Regions from separate parts of the Aliisedimentitalea scapharcae genome, predicted to be linked through region 1. Evidence: riboswitches for the same ligand, from Rfam matches in the RefSeq annotation. Region 1 holds a riboswitch; each other region holds the start of a gene.
The links. A riboswitch is a leader RNA that binds a small molecule or an ion and turns the genes downstream of it on or off. The one in region 1 is predicted to bind cobalamin.

Region 2: it holds a riboswitch for cobalamin, as region 1 does, so the genes downstream of both, QEZ52_RS04060 (hypothetical protein) here and QEZ52_RS18185 (CbtB domain-containing protein) in region 1, are expected to answer to the same signal.
Region 3: it holds a riboswitch for cobalamin, as region 1 does, so the genes downstream of both, QEZ52_RS07020 (DUF1636 family protein) here and QEZ52_RS18185 (CbtB domain-containing protein) in region 1, are expected to answer to the same signal.

The regions. Positions count from the first base shown of each region.
Region 1 covers NZ_CP123584.1:3,912,589-3,918,598, forward strand. Annotated here, with positions in the region: gene QEZ52_RS18175 (sulfotransferase family protein) at 1-322, opposite strand, end outside; gene QEZ52_RS18180 (DUF5928 domain-containing protein) at 470-2,047, shown strand; cobalamin riboswitch at 2,221-2,426, shown strand; gene QEZ52_RS18185 (CbtB domain-containing protein) at 2,459-2,635, shown strand; gene QEZ52_RS18190 (CbtA family protein) at 2,640-3,341, shown strand; gene QEZ52_RS18195 (hypothetical protein) at 3,438-3,965, shown strand; gene QEZ52_RS18200 (DUF1636 family protein) at 4,123-4,512, opposite strand; gene QEZ52_RS18205 (DUF1523 family protein) at 4,485-5,129, opposite strand; gene QEZ52_RS18210 (hypothetical protein) at 5,142-5,411, opposite strand; gene QEZ52_RS18215 (DUF6638 family protein) at 5,413-6,010, opposite strand, start outside.
Region 2 covers NZ_CP123584.1:866,267-872,276, forward strand. Annotated here, with positions in the region: gene QEZ52_RS04050 (DNA polymerase III subunit gamma/tau) at 1-955, opposite strand, end outside; gene QEZ52_RS04055 (protein-tyrosine phosphatase family protein) at 1,133-1,681, shown strand; gene QEZ52_RS04060 (hypothetical protein) at 1,688-2,092, opposite strand; cobalamin riboswitch at 2,195-2,411, opposite strand; gene QEZ52_RS04065 (TetR/AcrR family transcriptional regulator) at 2,430-3,011, opposite strand; gene QEZ52_RS04070 (alpha/beta fold hydrolase) at 3,092-3,958, shown strand; gene QEZ52_RS04075 (Lrp/AsnC family transcriptional regulator) at 4,527-4,997, opposite strand; gene QEZ52_RS04080 (methionine gamma-lyase) at 5,088-6,010, shown strand, end outside.
Region 3 covers NZ_CP123584.1:1,490,819-1,496,828, reverse strand. Annotated here, with positions in the region: gene cobO (cob(I)yrinic acid a,c-diamide adenosyltransferase) at 269-907, opposite strand; cobalamin riboswitch at 936-1,167, shown strand; gene QEZ52_RS07020 (DUF1636 family protein) at 1,269-1,658, shown strand; gene cobW (cobalamin biosynthesis protein CobW) at 1,662-2,696, shown strand; gene cobN (cobaltochelatase subunit CobN) at 2,703-5,948, shown strand; gene cobG (precorrin-3B synthase) at 5,945-6,010, shown strand, end outside.

The sequences.
Region 1 (6,010 bases):
CCAGATTGCCACGGTACCGTTTGCCGTTGCGTTGAATGCCACAGATCTTGTCGAAAAACGAACTCAGGATCCGGGTATAGGGGTTGCGCACACAGGTGAACGCATAGGACCGGTGCCCCTGTACGTTGCGGGTGATCGGCCCCTGGCTGCCTTCCAGCGCCCATTTGTGAAGCCCGGTCTTGGCATCATGAATATCGCCATCAAAAAAGACACCATGATCCGAATAATGCAGGATTTGACCAATGGTGGAACAGGCACATTTGGGCACCACCCGATACACAACACTTTCGCTTTCGGTCATCCAGGTCCCGGGAAATCCCATATGCGTGCTCTCCTCTGATGCCCCTGCCCCATAACGTAGGGTCAATTGGGTTGCTTGTTTGTCTGACAAATTATCTTGTTTATTCAATCACTCTCAACCTTTATCAAGGTAAACAATGACAAGAAACCGGAGTGCTTCGTTTCCGAGATGGCAAAAATCGCCTATATCCTGCTTTGCCACAAGGACCCTGAGGCCATTGTGAAGCAAGCCGAACGCCTGACGGCGGCCGGTGACTACATGGCAATTCACTTCGATGCCCGTGCCAAACCCGAAGCTTACAAGCTGATCCGCGAGGCTCTGGCAGACAACCCCAATGTCACCTTTTCCCGCAAGCGGATCAAATGCGGCTGGGGGGCATGGTCCCTGGTTCAAGCGACGCTTTATGCCGTAGAGGCGGCCGTCGAGGAATTCCCCCGTGCGACCCATTTCTACATGTTGTCCGGCGATTGCATGGCAATCAAGACCGCAGAATATGCGCATCATTTTCTGGACAGCAACGATTACGACTTTATCGAGAGTTTCGATTTTTTCGAAAGCGACTGGATAAAGACCGGGATCAAGGAAGAACGGCTGACCTATCGCCATTACTTCAATGAACGCACGCACAAGAAACTGTTCTATGCCGCATTCAATCTGCAAAAACGATTGGGTGTTTCGCGCGAGATCCCGCATGATATCCAGGTGCAAATCGGATCCCAATGGTGGTGCCTGCGTCGGCGCACGGTCGAATGGATTCTCGAATTCACCCGCACCAGAAAAGACGTCATGCGTTTCTTTCGCACAACCTGGATTCCGGATGAGACGTTTTTTCAGACGCTTGTACGCCATCTGGTACCAGAAACCGAAGTCCAGGCGCGCACACTGACGTTCCTGATGTTCACCGACTATGGAATGCCGGTGAATTTCCATAATGATCACTATGACTTGCTGCTCAGCCAGGATTTCCTGTTCGCGCGCAAGATCAGCCCCGAAGCGGTCGAGCTCAAGGCCCGACTCGGGCGACTGTATGCGGCGCATGATGTCGATTTCCAGATTTCGAACGAAGGCCGCAGCCTGTATAAATTCCTGTCCGGCAAGGGGCGGATCGGACGCCGGTTTGCCATGCGGTTCTGGGAAACGGAAAGCACGCTTGGGCGTGAACGCGAACTCCTGATCGTCGTGTGCAAGAAATGGCATGTCTCCAAACGGATCCTGGAACAAATCCGTCATGTGACCAACATTCCCTGCATTGAATACCTGTTCAACGAAGAAGGCACCCCTCTCCCCGATCTTGGGGGTATCCAGTCGTCGCTGGAAAAACGGACCCGGCATCGGCGCGCCCTGATGCGCATGTTATTTGAATATTATGAAACTGATCGGTTGCTGGTCTGCATGGACCCGTCCAATCTGGACTTGCTGCACGACTTCTTTTCGGACCGCTCCGTCACCCGGATGCTGCACGTGGAATGTGAATTCACCGATGAATATCTGATCGGGCATGCGCACCGTGTGGGGTTGGCAGGCGAACGCACGCCGCAGGCCACGCTGGAACGGCTGCTTCCCACAATCCGCAATGACATCGTGCACGAGGCCGATCGCATCCGCGATGCCGGCTTTGCCCGCCATTATCGGGTTCACCAGTCCGACAGCCCGGAAGAGAATGCGGGCAAATTCCAGGACTTCCTGACCATCCCGCCCGATCAGGCCCTGCGCCTGGCCCAAACCGACCATTTGTTCGCGGATTGACCGGCGGGTTTCTTGCCCGCGGGGGCAGAATCGCCCGCCCTCGCCCGCCGCAAAACCCGCTCCACGTCGCAAAACATCCTGCGGAATTGGCTTTGCGGCACGGCCAACAACCGCTTGGTCGCTTCCCGACCCGGAGTCTTCGCAATTGGACTTTGCAAGGGACAAGAGGATACGCTAACACTGAATGATCCGGCGCCGGATTTCGGCTGCCAAAGGGAATCCGGTGTCACGGCCGCAACGCTGTCATTCCGGAGCCGCCCCCGCGACTGTAAGCGGTGAGCGCCTGTCCAATTGCCACTTGATCCTTTTGGATCGGGGAAGGCGGGCAAAGCGCCATGATCCGCGAGCCAGGAGACCTGCCGGGTAACGAACGTACAACACCGTCGGGTGCGACGGCAAGGAGAAGACAAAATGAACGCGCAAGCGACCACCGTTTCCCAGTCCCACAGCAAAGCCGGTTTTGGCATTGCTGTTTTTGCAGCTCTGATCGGTTTGGCCATCGTGTCGATCACCGGCCACGTTCAGGCGTCGACCCTGCACGATGCAGCCCATGACGTGCGTCACGCGACCGGCTTCCCCTGCCACTAAGCTGATGTTCACACGGATTTTGACCAGCGCGTTGTTCGCTGGTGCTGCAGCAGGGCTGATAACCGCCCTGCTGCAGTTGTATTTTGTACAGCCTGTTCTGCTGCATGCCGAGCTGTACGAAGGGGGGGATCTGGTTCATTTCGGGTCGTCATCAACGGTGTCGGCGCATCAGGACGTGAGCGGTTTTGAAGCCGTGCGCGACGGGTTGAGCGTGGTCTTTACCATGCTTGTCTACTCCGGCTATGCTATGGTTCTGGTGGCGCTGATGTCCCAGGCCGAAGAGCGCGGTGCCACCATCAATGGGCGCACAGGTCTGATGTGGGGTGTCGCGGGCTTTGTCGCTGTGCATTTCGCACCCGGGTTTTCGCTTGCCCCAGAAGTTCCCGGTGTTGCCGCCGCCGACGTTGGTGACCGCCAGATCTGGTGGTTCGCCACGGTGCTGACTGCGACCCTGGCCATGTGGTTGATTGCCTTTGGCAAATCCTGGACCGCCTGGGGGGCTGCTGCGATCCTGTTGCTGGCACCGCATGTGATCGGCGCACCGGAGCCTGCGGTGTTTACCGGTCCTGTCCCAACGGAAATCGGGGCCCATTTTGCCGCACGCGCCTTTGGCGTTGGCATGGTTGCCTGGGTTCTGCTCGGATGTCTGGCCGGATACTTCTGGCAACGCGAAGGCACAGGCTCGGCCAATGGTCAGGCCGCCTAAATCGCGGATTTGACCGCCGGTCCCTATCGCTCTGCGAGCGTCGCCACTCTTTGGGGGCGCTCGTCTCATTTTTTCGGACCCCAAGGACCAAATACCATGGATCGCTCCATTCCTCTCCTGCTGATCGGCCTCGTTTTTGGTGGCGGCATCGGCTTCACCATTGCCGCCGGAAATGGGATCACTTTTGACGGCCACGACCATGGCGACCCCGGCCAGCACGGCGGCTCAACAGCACAACATGCCGACGCGACCTCTGGGAACGGATCTGGGCACGGATCCGGCCACAACCACGACGAAATGGTGTCTGTCGCGGACGACGGCGCGGCACCAACGCTGACGCTCGCCGTGCACAAGGATCCTGCCGCTGGCTGGAATCTCAACATCCAGACAGAAAATTTCCGCTTTGCACCTGAAAACGCCTCGACCGCACATGTAGAGGGCGAAGGGCATGCCCACGTTTACATAAATGGCGTCAAACTGGGCCGCTATTACGCAGATTGGCTGCATCTGTCTGCCCTGCCCAAAGGCCAGGTCGAGGTCAAAGTGACCCTGAACAGCAATGATCACAAGATGCTTGCCGTGGGTGCCACACCTTTGAGCCAGACGCTGACAATCGAGAACTGATCACTCCGCAACGTTGCCGCCCCGTGCTGCCGTCTGTCGCGCGCGATCAGGCACCGCCTGGGCCGGTTTACCGGGTCAGGCGGTGCCTGGCCCAACGGGTCCTGGCGCATCTCTGATGCGTCTGGACCGGGCGGGAGCCCCCCGGGGCTGCCCAGTCTCAGCACAGGGCCGCGATCCGCCCCTTCAGGCAAAAGCGCAACCGACCACAAGGGCGCGCATCCTCAATCCACCCCTGGGGGGCGTCCAGATAGACCCCGACCGTTTCCAGAATATCCGACCGATCCGTCTCGGGCTGAACACCTGCAAAGAAATAGGTGGCCCGCCCTGCCCCCTGCAACGCCATCGTGGTCGGGTTGGCACATCCATTCAGACACGCCTGATCGCACAGCTGAACCTGTCCCGGCCAACGCAGGTCCAGCGCCGCCTGCAACCCGTCGCGAAACGACCGGTCCGCTGCCGACTTGCAGGTCGTGCACAGCACCAGTTGCACCTGAGTTCGGATCTCTGTCATCGGGTCGCTTACTTCGACTTCCAGCTGTCCAGCCACCGACGGATCCGGCCCCGGCGTTCCGAAATCGCATCCCCCGCCGCATAAAGACTGTCTTCGACATCCTCGATCATCGGATCAATACGGGCCTGCCGGAACCGGCGCCACCGCACCCAGATCGCCCAGACAATGCCAGCGAGAATCGTCAGAAAGACGATATTGAACCAGTTGACCGGGCTGTGATCGGGCCCCGCCACAGGTTTGATCGAAATCGCATTCGGAAAGATCGACAGGAATTCATTGCGCCAGCCATAATGCATGACCGACACCCACTCGGGATCCGATTTGGTCGAAATCCGGTCATTCGCTTCGGTATACAGGTTGGCGGTGTCGAACTTGAAATAGAACGGCCAGCCCCACCCGGTATCTTCGTTGCGATAGACAATTGCCCGGTTGCTGGGCCTCACCGCCTGAATGAATTGAACGTCGCGGCTGATCAGGTTCACCGACTGATCATCCGGAACCGCCCAAAACATCCGGGTCCAGTCGTTCAGCTCCTGTCGTTCTTCATAGGTATTGACGATCCGCACCGTGTCATGACTGGGCAGCGCATAATGCAGGACTGACCCGACGGTGCCCCAGAAAAGCAGAATGATCGCCCATTTGATATAGACCATGGTTTGAGGTCCTCACATAAAATTCCGAATATAGATCAAGGCCACGATACCCGCCCACGGCACGATATAGACCCCGAGAATAAGCTTGCGGCGAAACGAGGCATCATAGCGTTTCAACCCGCGTTCAACAAAGATATCCTTGTCGCCCTTCATGGCGTCCTTCTTGTCCCAATGCGCCTCAAGCTTGCCTTTGCGCACCGACCGGGAATAGAGCGACAACCCGATATAGGCAATCGTCTGAATGAACAGCAGGACAACAAGCAGGCGAAACAGCGCAAACATCTCAACGTCTCCTTACAGCACCCCAGGGACCGACGCGGTCGATCAGGTCATCGCGACGTCCCGGCTTTGGGGGCGGCTCCGGGGTGCGGCCGCTCATGTCGGGTTCATGTCCAAACAGTGCCGCGCGCGCGCCCGCCTTGTCCACCGCATATTCCGAGGCCAGAAACTCTGCAACATAGGCTTTCTTGGGCTCGGGCCAGGTGCTGTAGGATTCGTAGAACAGGGGTTTGTGGCAAATGAACAATTGGCGGATGTCCAACGGACATAGCTCTGCCAAAAGCATATTGACCAGATCCCGATCCGGCGTGTCCGCAGCGCGCAACGTATAAAAATACCCGGGGTGATCCGAACTGACCCGCGGCCACCCGCCGCCGGTTTCCGCCCAACGGACCATGGCAGCCAACAGATCGTATTCGACCGGCAATTCTCCAACATGCGCCCGCGCCAGCCGCCGCAAATCCGATCGCGACCGCCCGGTCAGATTCAGGCCCTTGCGGCTCAACGTATCCGCGACAATGAAATCCATCTTTTGGCGCAGGATCGCCGCACCATCCACACCGCGCGCCTTGACCACCGGTTCGGCCAACCCATTATAGTCC
Region 2 (6,010 bases), 1.4 Mb from region 1:
AGATCGTGGGATCTTCGGCGGCATCTGGGGTGATTTTGACCACAGACACCCAATGGGTGATTTCGGCCAGATCCCGCAGCACTGCCAACGGGTCGGCCCCTTCGGCGTATTGCGACCCCAGTTCAGTAAGCGCCCCGGCAGCATCGCCGCGTAGGATCATATCCATCAGGTCCAACACCCGGCCCCGGTCGGCCAGCCCCAGCATGGCCCGGACCTGATCGGCAGAGGTTTCGCCAGCTCCATGTGAAATGGCCTGATCCAGAAGCGATGTCGCGTCTCGGGCCGAACCTTCGGCGGCCCGCGTGATCAACGCCAACGCATCTTCTGCGATCTCGGCGTTTTCTGCGGCGGCTATCTTGCGCATCAGGGCGATCATGTCTTCGGGTTCGATGCGACGCAGGTCGAACCGCTGACACCGCGAGAGCACCGTGACGGGGACTTTGCGGATTTCGGTGGTGGCAAAGATGAACTTCACATGCGCAGGGGGCTCTTCCAGCGTCTTGAGCAGCGCGTTGAACGCACTGGTCGACAGCATGTGAACTTCGTCGATAATATAGATTTTGTAGCGAGCCGAGGCCGCGCGATACCGCACCGAGTCGATGATCTCACGGATGTCGCCCACACCGGTGCGGCTGGCAGCGTCCATTTCCATGACGTCGACATGGCGTCCTTCCATGATCGCCGTGCAATGTTCGCATTGTCCGCAGGGTTCGGTTGTCGGGCCGCCGGTCCCATCGGGACCGATACAGTTCATTCCCTTGGCGATGATCCGTGCTGTCGTGGTTTTGCCGGTGCCCCGGATCCCGGTCATGATGAATGCCTGGGCAATCCGGTCCGCAGCAAAGGCATTCTTGAGTGTGCGCACCATCGCGCTTTGTCCGACCAGGTCGGCAAAGGTTTCAGGGCGGTATTTGCGGGCCAGCACTTGGTACTGGCTGGCGGTGTGATCAGTCATGCAATGCTCGCGCCGGGATTCGTGAGGTCAGGGTCGCCGCTCAGGGTACGGCGGTAGGCCCGTGACGTCCACCGGTCATAGGGGCCAAATGCCCGGTCTGCCGATTTCTCTTTGGGATCTCGCAAAGCTGCTGCACTATTGGCTCCCAAGGAGGCGATAGCAGGCTTGAGGCGACACATGCAGGCACAGGACAGTCAAGACGGTTCCCCGGATGCTGGCCACACAGGGCTGGTCATCCATGCGATTTCGGTCGCAGATGGGATTCTTGCGATCACCCAGCTGCCAGGGGCTTCGGGGTGTTACCAGACCGATATGAACCATATTCGTGAATGGAGACCGGGCCTGGTGATTTCAATGACCACTTATACGGAAATGGAGGCGGTCGGGGCGTCGGCCCTGGGGCAGGACGTGCAGCGTGCAGCCAGCCGCTGGGCGCATCTTCCGGTCGAAGATTTCGGTGCGCCGGGCCCCGGTTTTCTGGCCCGCTGGCCCGAGATCAGCCATATGGCCCGCAAGGCGCTGGTCGGTGGGGGGCGCGTGCTGGTGCATTGCAAGGGTGGGTGTGGCCGGTCCGGCATGGTTGCGCTGCGGTTGATGATTGAATCGGGAGAGGTCCCGGCCCATGCACTGGCCCGGCTGCGCGCAGTGCGCCCGTGTGCGGTGGAAACCACCGAGCAAATGAATTGGGCGTATGGGGAGCGCAGGTTGCCCCACGCTCCGACCTGACAGGCGTCAGGGAACCGCCACCGAGAGAGCGGGCGTTGCGGGTTGAGCCGGTCGGGTTCGCGCCTGAAGCATGGCGCAGGGTGTATGCGCCGCACCGGGGGAGGCCATCGCACCGGTCATGTCAAACAATGCATCGGCAATGCGATCAAGCGTGGCGTTCGCGGTATCGCCCGAGACCCCGCAAAACAACCGGATCTGGTCCTGTGTCGCCACAAAACGCGCCGTACAGACACGATCGCAGCCCTGGACATCCGCAGATCCGTCGATTTCAAAATCAGGCGATGTGGCTGCTCCGGCGCGATGTACCGCCTGGGTCAGTCGTTTGACGATCCGCGCAGCTGCCGGACAAGGGCGTCCGGTGTGCTGGCACAAGGTTGCAGCATAAGAATACGTTTTGTCAGTCCAGATCATAGCGCCCTCCGCGCAGTTGAACGGGTGGACCTGACAGGTGTTGCGATGTGGTATTGGCGCGTTGTGCCATCATCGAACCCTGCCCAGACACCCCGTCCAGGTACAAGTTTCAGTTCCGATGGCAGGTCTCCTGACTTGCGGGTCAAAACTTCCCCGATCCTTCCCACGCCGGATCTGGCGCAGTGGTGATCATTCGGGGTCGCTCGCCGCCTACAGTTGCGGGGGCAGTCGTGGACTGGGCCCTTTTCGGGGCCGCACCACATTCCCTTTTCATCCCGGCCACGTGAGCAACGCGGGAACCATCGGGTTCATCGCTAATGCCTGCGACCCCGCAGCGTCAAGCGGATTCGAAGTGGCACATCTGGTCTGGGAGGCGGCGCAGGATATCCGAATCGCGTTGGACCCGTGCCAATTGCCAGCCACCCTGCATCAGCAAATACAGGTTCTCGGCTGATCGGTGCGCCTGTTCGGGGGATTGTCCCAGACGCAGGGCGTGTTGTTCGACCTCGGTAATCCAGCCCTGAAACAGATGTGCTGCGTGGGTGTGAAAATCTTCGTTTTCCGGCCCTTCGAACAGGGTTGCAGAGACCGGGCAACCGCTCCACTTTCCGGCGCTATCAAACAATTTGGCGAGCTTGTGACACAGAGTCGTGGCCCCCGCTGCAAATGTATCCGCAGGGTCAAAACTGCTGGCGATCAACCGCAACATCTGGTCGGATGCCCAGGTGGCCGATGCCAACGCTAAGTCGGCCTTGCCGTTGGGAAAGTGGTGATACAGCGATCCTTTGGGTGCCTTTGCTTCGACCAGCAATTCATTCAATCCAACGCCATGATAGCCCCTGTTGCGGAACAGATTGGCCGCAGCTCGGATCAGGCGATCCTTGGTCGATAGCGGTTTTGGCGGCGTAACGTCAGTCATGGTGCCAGCTTGACAGAACTGGACCGATTGGTCCAGAGAGTGAATAGACCAAACGGTCTAGTTCGAAAGCGGGGTGGAAGATGCGAGATTTGCAACCTGATGTCACGGAACAAGATGTCAGTTTTGATGCCGGTTCAAAACGCCTGCACGGCACCTTGTTCCGCCCCAAGGGCGATCCTGTTGCCGCCGTTGTCCTGAACCCGGCGACCGGCGCACCGCATGGCTTTTATCGACATTTTGCCCGTTGGTTGGTTACGGACCGCAATATGGCCTGTCTGACATATGATTACTCGGATTTTGGGGCTTCGGCTACGCGGCACCCGCGAGATTCGGATGCGACGATGTCCGATTGGGCGTTGGTTGATCAACCCGCGGCGCGGAATGCCATGCGCGATCTGCTGCCTGGCGTGCCAATTTGGGTGGTGGGACATTCACTGGGGGCGATGCTGATGCCTTTGCAAGACGGGCTTGAGGATGTGCAGCGCATGATCGGTGTCGCCAGCGGCCTGGTGCGCCACACGGACCACCCCTGGCCTTATCAGCTGTTTGCCCGGTTGTTCTGGTTTGGACATGCGCCAATGCTGGTGAAGATGCTGGGGTACCTGCCGGGGCGGGTGGTCGGTTTCAACGTGGATCTTCCATCGGGTGTCTATTGGCAGTGGCGCAGGTGGTGCACGAAACCCAAGAGTTACTTGCCAGAAATGGGGCAAGGGTTGCCGGTCGCTGATTGGTCTCGGTCAGGTGCGCCGGTCTCGCTATTTGCCTTTGACGATGACGAAACGATTCCGCCGAAATGTGTTGCCCGTCTGCAGGATGTATATGGCCCCGAAAAAACCAAGTGTACGACCGTTGTGCCGTCGGATTTTGGTCTGTCCAAAATCGGCCATATGGGGGCTTTTGCTCGTGCTTCCGCTTCCCTGTGGCCCACGTTGATTCCGCAGGCGTGATAGATCGCCAGTTCGCAATGTCAGATCTCACACAACGGTAAAGTATTTTAAAACAATAGATTGGGCGGATATTTGTCGCCGTGTTTTCGGCCAAAGAATGGACCTTCTGATGTTGCGTTTCGACAAGTCTCCAAGAAGCTGTTCAACTGACCCCGGTTTTGAGAGCCTTGCTGCAATTTGGAGATGAGAGCCACGTCTTGAGATCGCTTGCTGCCATTTCGACTGGGAGGGGGCGCTCCCCCAGACCCAAGTAGACACGACCAGAGCGCTGAATTGCCTGCACGATTTTGAGAAAAGGCGGACTCCGGCCATTCGCCGTGATTTGAACCACAGCCTGCTATGCGAACAAAGCGGACTTGTGCATCTGCCGCGATCGCTAACGCAGCATATGGTCGTATGTGCAGAGTCACTGATGCTAAGCCAGAGATTATAACACTAAAGAGGTCGTTCTTTTTTGCGAGCCGACCTATCCTGCAAGACCATTGCGTTGCTCGTGTCACTTCATGAAATGCCGAGCCTTGCTGCAGTGGCATGGTAGATCAACAGCTACCTTATTCGGGAGCTTCATCTAAATCGGAAATGCGGCTGCTTCTTTTACAACGCCATAGGCAAATCGCGTATCGATAGAGGCCAGACCGCCAATACGCTGCAACCTGTCGCGGACGAAGTGCTCGTACCGCTCCAGATCGGCCACGGCGACGCGCAATTGATAATCCGCTTGGCCAGCCATAACATGGCAGTCGAGCACTTCATCCATTCGCATGACTTCGCCTTCAAAGCGATTAACGGTGTCCTCGTCGTGCCTTTCAAGCCGGACGTTCACAAAGGCCGTCACAGCAAGCCCATAGGCTTTGGCATCCACCCGGGCACTGTATCCCCGGATAATTCCAGCCTTTTCAAGGTTCTTCACCCGCCGCAGACAGGGCGATGGGGAGAGGCTGACCGCCTCGGCGAGATCTTGGTTCGTAATCCGGCCATTCCTTTGAAGGGCGCGGATGATCTGACGATCTTTGTTATCTAAATTGCCCATTCTTGGCATAATCTGCTAAAGATTGAGAAAAACAAGCCATATTTGGCGACTTTTGCTCTTTGCGTCTTGGTAAAGTCACCAGAACAAAGGAGAGCCAAAATGACTCAAGGATTTGCAACCCGTGCCATCCACCTGGGATATGATCCAAAAGATAACGAAGGTGCGCTGACCCCCCCATTGCATCTGGCCTCGACCTTTGCGTTCGAGACCGCCGAAGCAGGCGGCGAGATTTTCGCCGGAGCGCGTGAGGGGTATTTCTACTCCCGTATTTCGAACCCCACGCTTGACCTTTTGGAACAGCGCATCGCGTCGCTTGAAGGGGCCGAAGCGGGGCTTGCCTTGGCCTCGGGCATGGGTGCGATCACGGCAACGCTTTGGACGTTGCTCAGCCCCGGTGACGAATTGATCGTCGACAAGACGCTTTACGGTTGCACGTTTGCATTCATGAACCATGGGCTGGCCAAGTTCGGGATCAAGGTTACCCATGTGGATCTGAGCGACCCGGGGAACCTTACCAAGGCCATCAGCAGCAAAACCCGGATCGTTTATTTCGAGACGCCGGCCAACCCCAACATGCGGCTGGTGGACATTGAAACTGTTGCCAGAGTCGCGCATGCCAGCGGCGCCACCGTGATCGTCGACAATACCTATGCGACGCCCTACATCACGCGCCCGATTGATCACGGCGCGGATATTGTGCTGCATTCGGCAACCAAATATCTGGGCGGGCACGGAGATCTGGTGGCGGGACTTGTCGTGGGTACAGCAGAGCAGATTTCCGAGATCCGTTTGGTTGGCATGAAGGATATGACAGGGGCCGTCATGGCACCGTTTAATGCCTTGCTGGTCCAGCGCGGTCTCAAGACGCTGGCGCTGCGGATGGAACGGCATTCGGCTACGGCAATTCAGGTTGCCAATTGGCTCGAAAGCCACCCGGATGTGGGTGTGGTCAGCTACCCGGGCCTGCCGTCATTTGGGCAACATGACGTTGCTCAAAAACAGATGTCCTTGCCCGGTGGCAT
Region 3 (6,010 bases), 2.0 Mb from region 1:
GCAATCGGAAACACCCCGCCGACCGCGTTGATGAATGGCTCAGACATGCAACAAGCGCCCTGAGACTGCCCCCCCCGAGAACTTTCAGTCCGGTGGCCCACACACCGGGAGCGGCACAAACCCTCTGCTTTGCCAAAGCTATGGCAGAGCAGTTCAGTGGGAAACATCACCCGCCTGTCGGCCCTGACACTGAGCGTCAAGGAAACGACGGCGCGATCTGCCCAGATCGACGCGCCGAAGGAACCGCCGATCAGACCTCACCCAAAGATCAGAATTCCACGCCCTTTTGCGCCTTCACACCCGCCCGGAAGGGATGTTTGACCAGCGCCATTTCAGTGACCAGATCCGCGATTTGGATCAGCTCTTCCTTGGCATTGCGACCGGTCAACACCACATGGGTCATCTCGGGCTTTTCAGTGGCCAGAAATTCCACCACTTCGTTGATATCCAGATACTCATAGCGCAGCGCGATATTGATTTCGTCCAGCAACACCATCTGTATCTCGGGGTTACGAATCATTTCCTTGGCTTTTTCCCAGCCCCGTTGCGCGGCGGCAATATCGCGGGACTTGTCTTGGGTTTCCCAAGTGAACCCTTCGCCCATGGCATAGAATTGGCACAGATCGGAAAAATGCGTTTCGATCAGGGTGCGCTCCCCGGTCTGCCAACCACCTTTGATGAATTGCACCACAGCCGAGGGCATTTCATGGGCGATGCAGCGCATGATCATGCCAAATCCAGAGCTGGATTTGCCCTTGCCCGGGCCGGTATGCACGATGATCAGCCCTTTTTCACCGTCTTTGGTGGCCATCATCCTGTCGCGGGCGGCTTTTTTCTTGGCCATTTTCGCCGCGTGGCGGGCATCGTCATCACTTGGTGTTTCTGGCGTGTCGGTCACGGGGGACATCCTTCTCTTGACAAGGGGCAGGCCTTTGCCGCAAGGGGGCAAGGCTGGTGCCTGTTCTAGGACAGGCGAAGAGGGAATGCGATAGGCTGCGCGACATGTAAATGTCCAAAGCCGAAGCGCAGCCGCCCCCGCGACCGTGACCGGAGAGGTTGCCTGGCCACTGACCGCAAGGTTGGGAAGGCAGGCCAGCCGCAGAGAGCCCCACGTGGGTTTCTCGAAATCCGCAAGCCGGGAGACCTGCCAGCGCTGGAACTGTAACGGGCGAACGGGGTGTTTCGCGTCCGGCTGTTGGGCATGCCGCTCATGGCGCCCTTGCTGGCCATCTCTCCCTTGTCGTCGAAACGCGCGAAAGAGGTCTGCCATGATGGCTGAAAAGGGCCAGGTAACACTGACGATCTGCACGACCTGCCGTCGTGGAGAGATGAGCGACCCGGAAGCCAAACGCCCGGGCACCGAAATGTACGAAGCCTTGCAGGCCTTCGACCTGCCGGACAATATCCGCTTGCGCCCGGTGGAATGCCTGTCGGCCTGTACCCGGGGCTGTTCCATGGCGCTGACCGGAGGGCCGGCGCGCTGGTCCTATGTGTACGGCGATATGGACCCGGCGCAACACGCCGAAGACATCATTGCCGGCGTCACCGCCTATTCCAATACCGACAACGGGCTGGTGCCCTGGCGCGAACGCCCCGTTGTCTTTCGCAAACAATCCATCGCACGTATCCCCCCGGCTGAAATGCCGACAGAGGAGTAAGTCATGTCCGACCTCAACAAGATCCCCGTCACCGTCATCACCGGTTTTCTTGGCGCTGGCAAAACCACGCTGATCCGGCATCTGATGCAAAACCCTCAGGGCAAGCGTCTGGCCGTGCTGGTCAATGAATTTGGCACCGCCGGTGTGGATGGTGACATCCTGAAATCCTGCGCCGATGAGAACTGCCCGGAAAACAGCATTGTCGAACTGGCCAACGGCTGTATTTGTTGCACCGTCGCCGATGATTTCATTCCCACCATCGAACAGCTGATGGCCCTGCCGGAGCAGCCTGAACATATCTTGATCGAAACATCCGGTCTGGCTCTGCCCAAACCGTTGCTCAAGGCGTTTGATTGGCCCGCGATCCGATCGCGCATCACCGTGGACGGGGTGATTGCTCTGGCCGATGCCGAAGCTGTCGCCAAAGGCCAGTTCGCTCCGGATTTGGACGCGGTTCAGGCCCAGCGCGAAGCTGATGAGTCGCTGGATCACGAAACGCCCCTGTCCGAGGTGTTCGAGGATCAGATTTCCTGCGCTGACATCGTACTGCTCTCCAAGGCGGATCTGGCTGGCGAAGAGGGTATTGCCAAGGCACGCGCCGTGATTGATGCGGAAACCCCGCGCAAGCTGCCGGTGCTGCCAATGAGCGAAGGCGTGATTGACCCGCGTGTGATTCTGGGTCTGAACGCCGCCGCCGAAGACGATTTGGACGCCCGCCCCAGCCATCATGATGGCCATCATGACCACGAACATGACGATTTCGAATCCATAGTGGTCGAAATGGGCGAAGTAGATGACCCCCAAGTGTTGCAGGATGCAATCATCCGTCTTGCGCGCGAACGCAACATCCTGCGGGTCAAAGGGTACGTCGCTGTTACCGGCAAGCCGATGCGCATGCTGGTTCAGGCCGTTGGCGAACGGGTTCGGGCCCAGTTCGATCAGCCCTGGGGCAGTCAGCCCCGCAAGACCCAATTGGTTGTGATCGCCGAGCATGACGACATCAACGAAACGGCGATCCGCGCCGAATTGGGAGCCTGACGCACGATGCATGTCGTCTTTCGCGAAAGCCATGGGTTGGACCAGACCGACACCCCACAGGATCTGGGGCAAAACCCTGCGGACCTGGTGGTGTTGTCGTTCTCGGACAGTGACCTGGGTGCTTTTGCGGCGGGCTGGCATCGCGCGAATGGCAAACTGCCCACGTGCCGATTGGCCAACCTGGTAGCACTGAAACATCCGCTGTCGGTGGATGTTTATGCCGAACAGACGCTGGAGGGGGCCAAGGGCATTCTGGTGCGTCTGATCGGCGGCGAAAGCTATTGGTCCTATGGTCTGGCCACGCTTCAGGATTTGGCACGGCGCAAGGGCATTGCCCTGGCCATCCTGCCTGCGGACGGGCGCGAAGATGCACGCCTGGACGAACTGTCCACCCTGCCCGTTTCCACATTACGCCGATTGCAGGCGTTGTGCGATGCAGGTGGCGCTGTGGCAGCACAGGCGGCGCTGGCCCAGTTGGCGCTGGCTGCTGGTCTCTATGCCGGGCCGGTACTGGGGCTCAAATCCATGCCGCAGTTCGGGTTTTATGATCCGGATCGGGGCGTCGTGCCGGACGTTGATCCGGACGGCAAACCGTTGGTTCTGGTCAGTTTTTACCGCTCCTATCTAACTTCTGCCGATACCGAACCGGTGGATGCGTTGATCGCCGAGTTCCGCAACCGTGGCTATGCCGCCTTTGGCGTCTTTGCCGCCTCGCTCAAAGCCCCTGCTGCTGCGGGATGGTTGCGCGAGACATTGCCCACGCTGGACCCGGTTGCGATCATCAACGCCACAGCCTTTTCAGCCCAAGCGGCGGATGGATCTGGGTCCCCCTTGTCGGTTGTCGGCTGCCCTGTGTTTCAGGTCGCCCTGTCAACCGCCCGGCGCAAGGATTGGGCCGAAGCCGAACGCGGATTGTCCCCTGCCGATCTGGCGATGCATGTGGTGCTGCCCGAAGTCGACGGTCGGATCTTTGCCGGGGTTGCCAGCTTCAAGGCCCCCGGACGCCAGGACCTCGATCTGCAATACTCGCGCTTTGCCCACCGCGCCGATGCCGATCGCATTCGCGCCGTGGTGGATCGTGTTGATGGCTGGCGCAAACTGGCCACCCTGTCCAACGCGGACAAACGCCTCGGCATCATCCTGTCCACCTATCCCGGTAAGGCACACCAGTTGGCTCATGCCGTGGGAATGGACGCGCTGGCCTCCTGCACCGAAATTCTGACGGATCTGGCCACACATAGCTATGCGGTCGCTGCGCCCTCAGATCTGGGTCAGGCGCTGATGCGCGACACGTTGAGCTGGCCAGTAAAGGACTACCTCGCCGCGCGCGACGCCCTGCCTACAACGCTGCGCGACGATCTGGAGGCGGCCTGGGGCGCACCGGACAGTGATCCCGATTGTATCGACGGTCAGTTCGTGTTCAAGGCGCTGCGCGCCGGTCAGGCGCTGATCGCGCTGCAACCTGAACGCGGCGATGTTCAGACACGCAGCGATGATTACCACGATCTCGAACGCACGCCACGCCACGCCTATGTCGCGTTTTATCTGTGGTTGCGGGGCCAAATCGATGCGCTGGTCCATATTGGCGCGCATGGAACACTGGAATGGCTCCCTGGCAAATCCGTGGCGCTTGGCAGCGACTGCTGGCCCGAGGCACTGACGGGTGCCCTGCCCGTCACCTATCCGTTCATCGTCAATGACCCCGGTGAGGCCGCCCAGGCCAAACGCCGTATCGGCGGCGTGACCATCGGGCATCTGCCGCCGCCGCTGGCACAGACCGCCCTGCCCGAAGGCATGGGACGACTGGAAAGCCTGCTGGATGAATACTCCACCGCCGACGGTCTGGACCCGGCCCGGCGTGACCGGTTGATTTCTGACATCCGCGCCGAAGCCCAGGGCACCGGGGTCGAAGCCGATCTGGGACTGACGCCTGACAGCTCGCCTGCCGAAGCGATCACACGCATCGACCGCTTTGTCTGTGACATCAAAGAAAGCCAATACGGCGAAGGTCTGCACATCTTTGGCACCGGTGACTGCGGTGACAGTGAACGCCAGGGCCTGCGCGATGCGTTGGCCGGTCGTCTGGTCGCCCCCGGCCCCTCCGGTTCTCCATTTCGCGGGCGCTCGGATGTATTGCCGACCGGGCGCAACCTGTTTACCACCGACCCACGCGCGGTCCCGTCGCGGGCGGCGCAGGCGCAGGGCGTGAAACTGGCCGAAGAGTTATTGCGCCGCCACCTTCAGGACCATGGCGACTGGCCCAAAGGGTTGGTCATCGACCTGTGGGGGTCAGCCACCATGCGCACCGCCGGTGAAGAATTTGCCATGGCCTTGCATCTGGCGGGACTGGCACCGAAATGGGACGAGAATTCGGAACGTGTGTCCGGATTCGAAGTGATCCCGCTGGCGCTCCTGAACCGTCCCCGGATCGACGTGACTTTGCGCGTGTCGGGGCTCTTCCGCGATGTGTTCCCCGGGCTGGCGCAGATGTTCGAATCCGCCGCCGCAGTGTTGCACACCCGTGACGAAAGCGCCGACGACAACCCTTATCTGACCGAGACACCCCGCGTCTTTGGCCCCCGCCCCGGGCAATACGGCCTGAACATGACCGCGTCCCTGGACGATTATACCCACGAGGCCCGCGAAGCCGCAGGCGAGGCCTGGCTCAACGCCTCGTCCCACGCCATCGACGCCAAAGGCGACATCACCAACGCCCGCGCCGCTCTCGAAAACCGGCTGAAGGGTGCCGACAGCTTTGTCCACCTGCAGGATCTGCCGGAAACCGACCTGTTGATGGCCTCGGACTATGCCGCGCATGAGGCCGGATTTGCCGCCGCCATGGCCCGGGTGGGCCACAAAGCCCCGGCGCTCTATCACATGGACGCCACCCGCCCCGATCAGCCACAGGCGCGATCTTTGGGCGAAGAAATTGCCCGCGTCACCCGCGCCCGCGCCGCCAACCCCGATTGGGCGACCGCGATGATGGAACACGGGTTCCGGGGCGCAGCCGAAATTTCTGCAACCTTGGACCATATGGCGGCCTTTGCCCATCTGGCGCAGGTGGTACAGCCGCATCTGTTCGATCTCTATTTCGAAGCCACTCTGGGGCGCGACGATCTGGTCGATTTCATGGAACGTGAAAACCCACAGGCGCTCCAGGCCATGCGTGACCGGTTCCGGGCTCTGCATGACGCGGGCCTGTGGATCACACGTCGCAATTCGATCATGGCCGAACTGGAGGGCGCAGCATGAGCGCAGCCTCCGCCCACAGCCCCAAGGTTTACGGCTGGTGCCCCGGTGCCCTGCGTCCGATG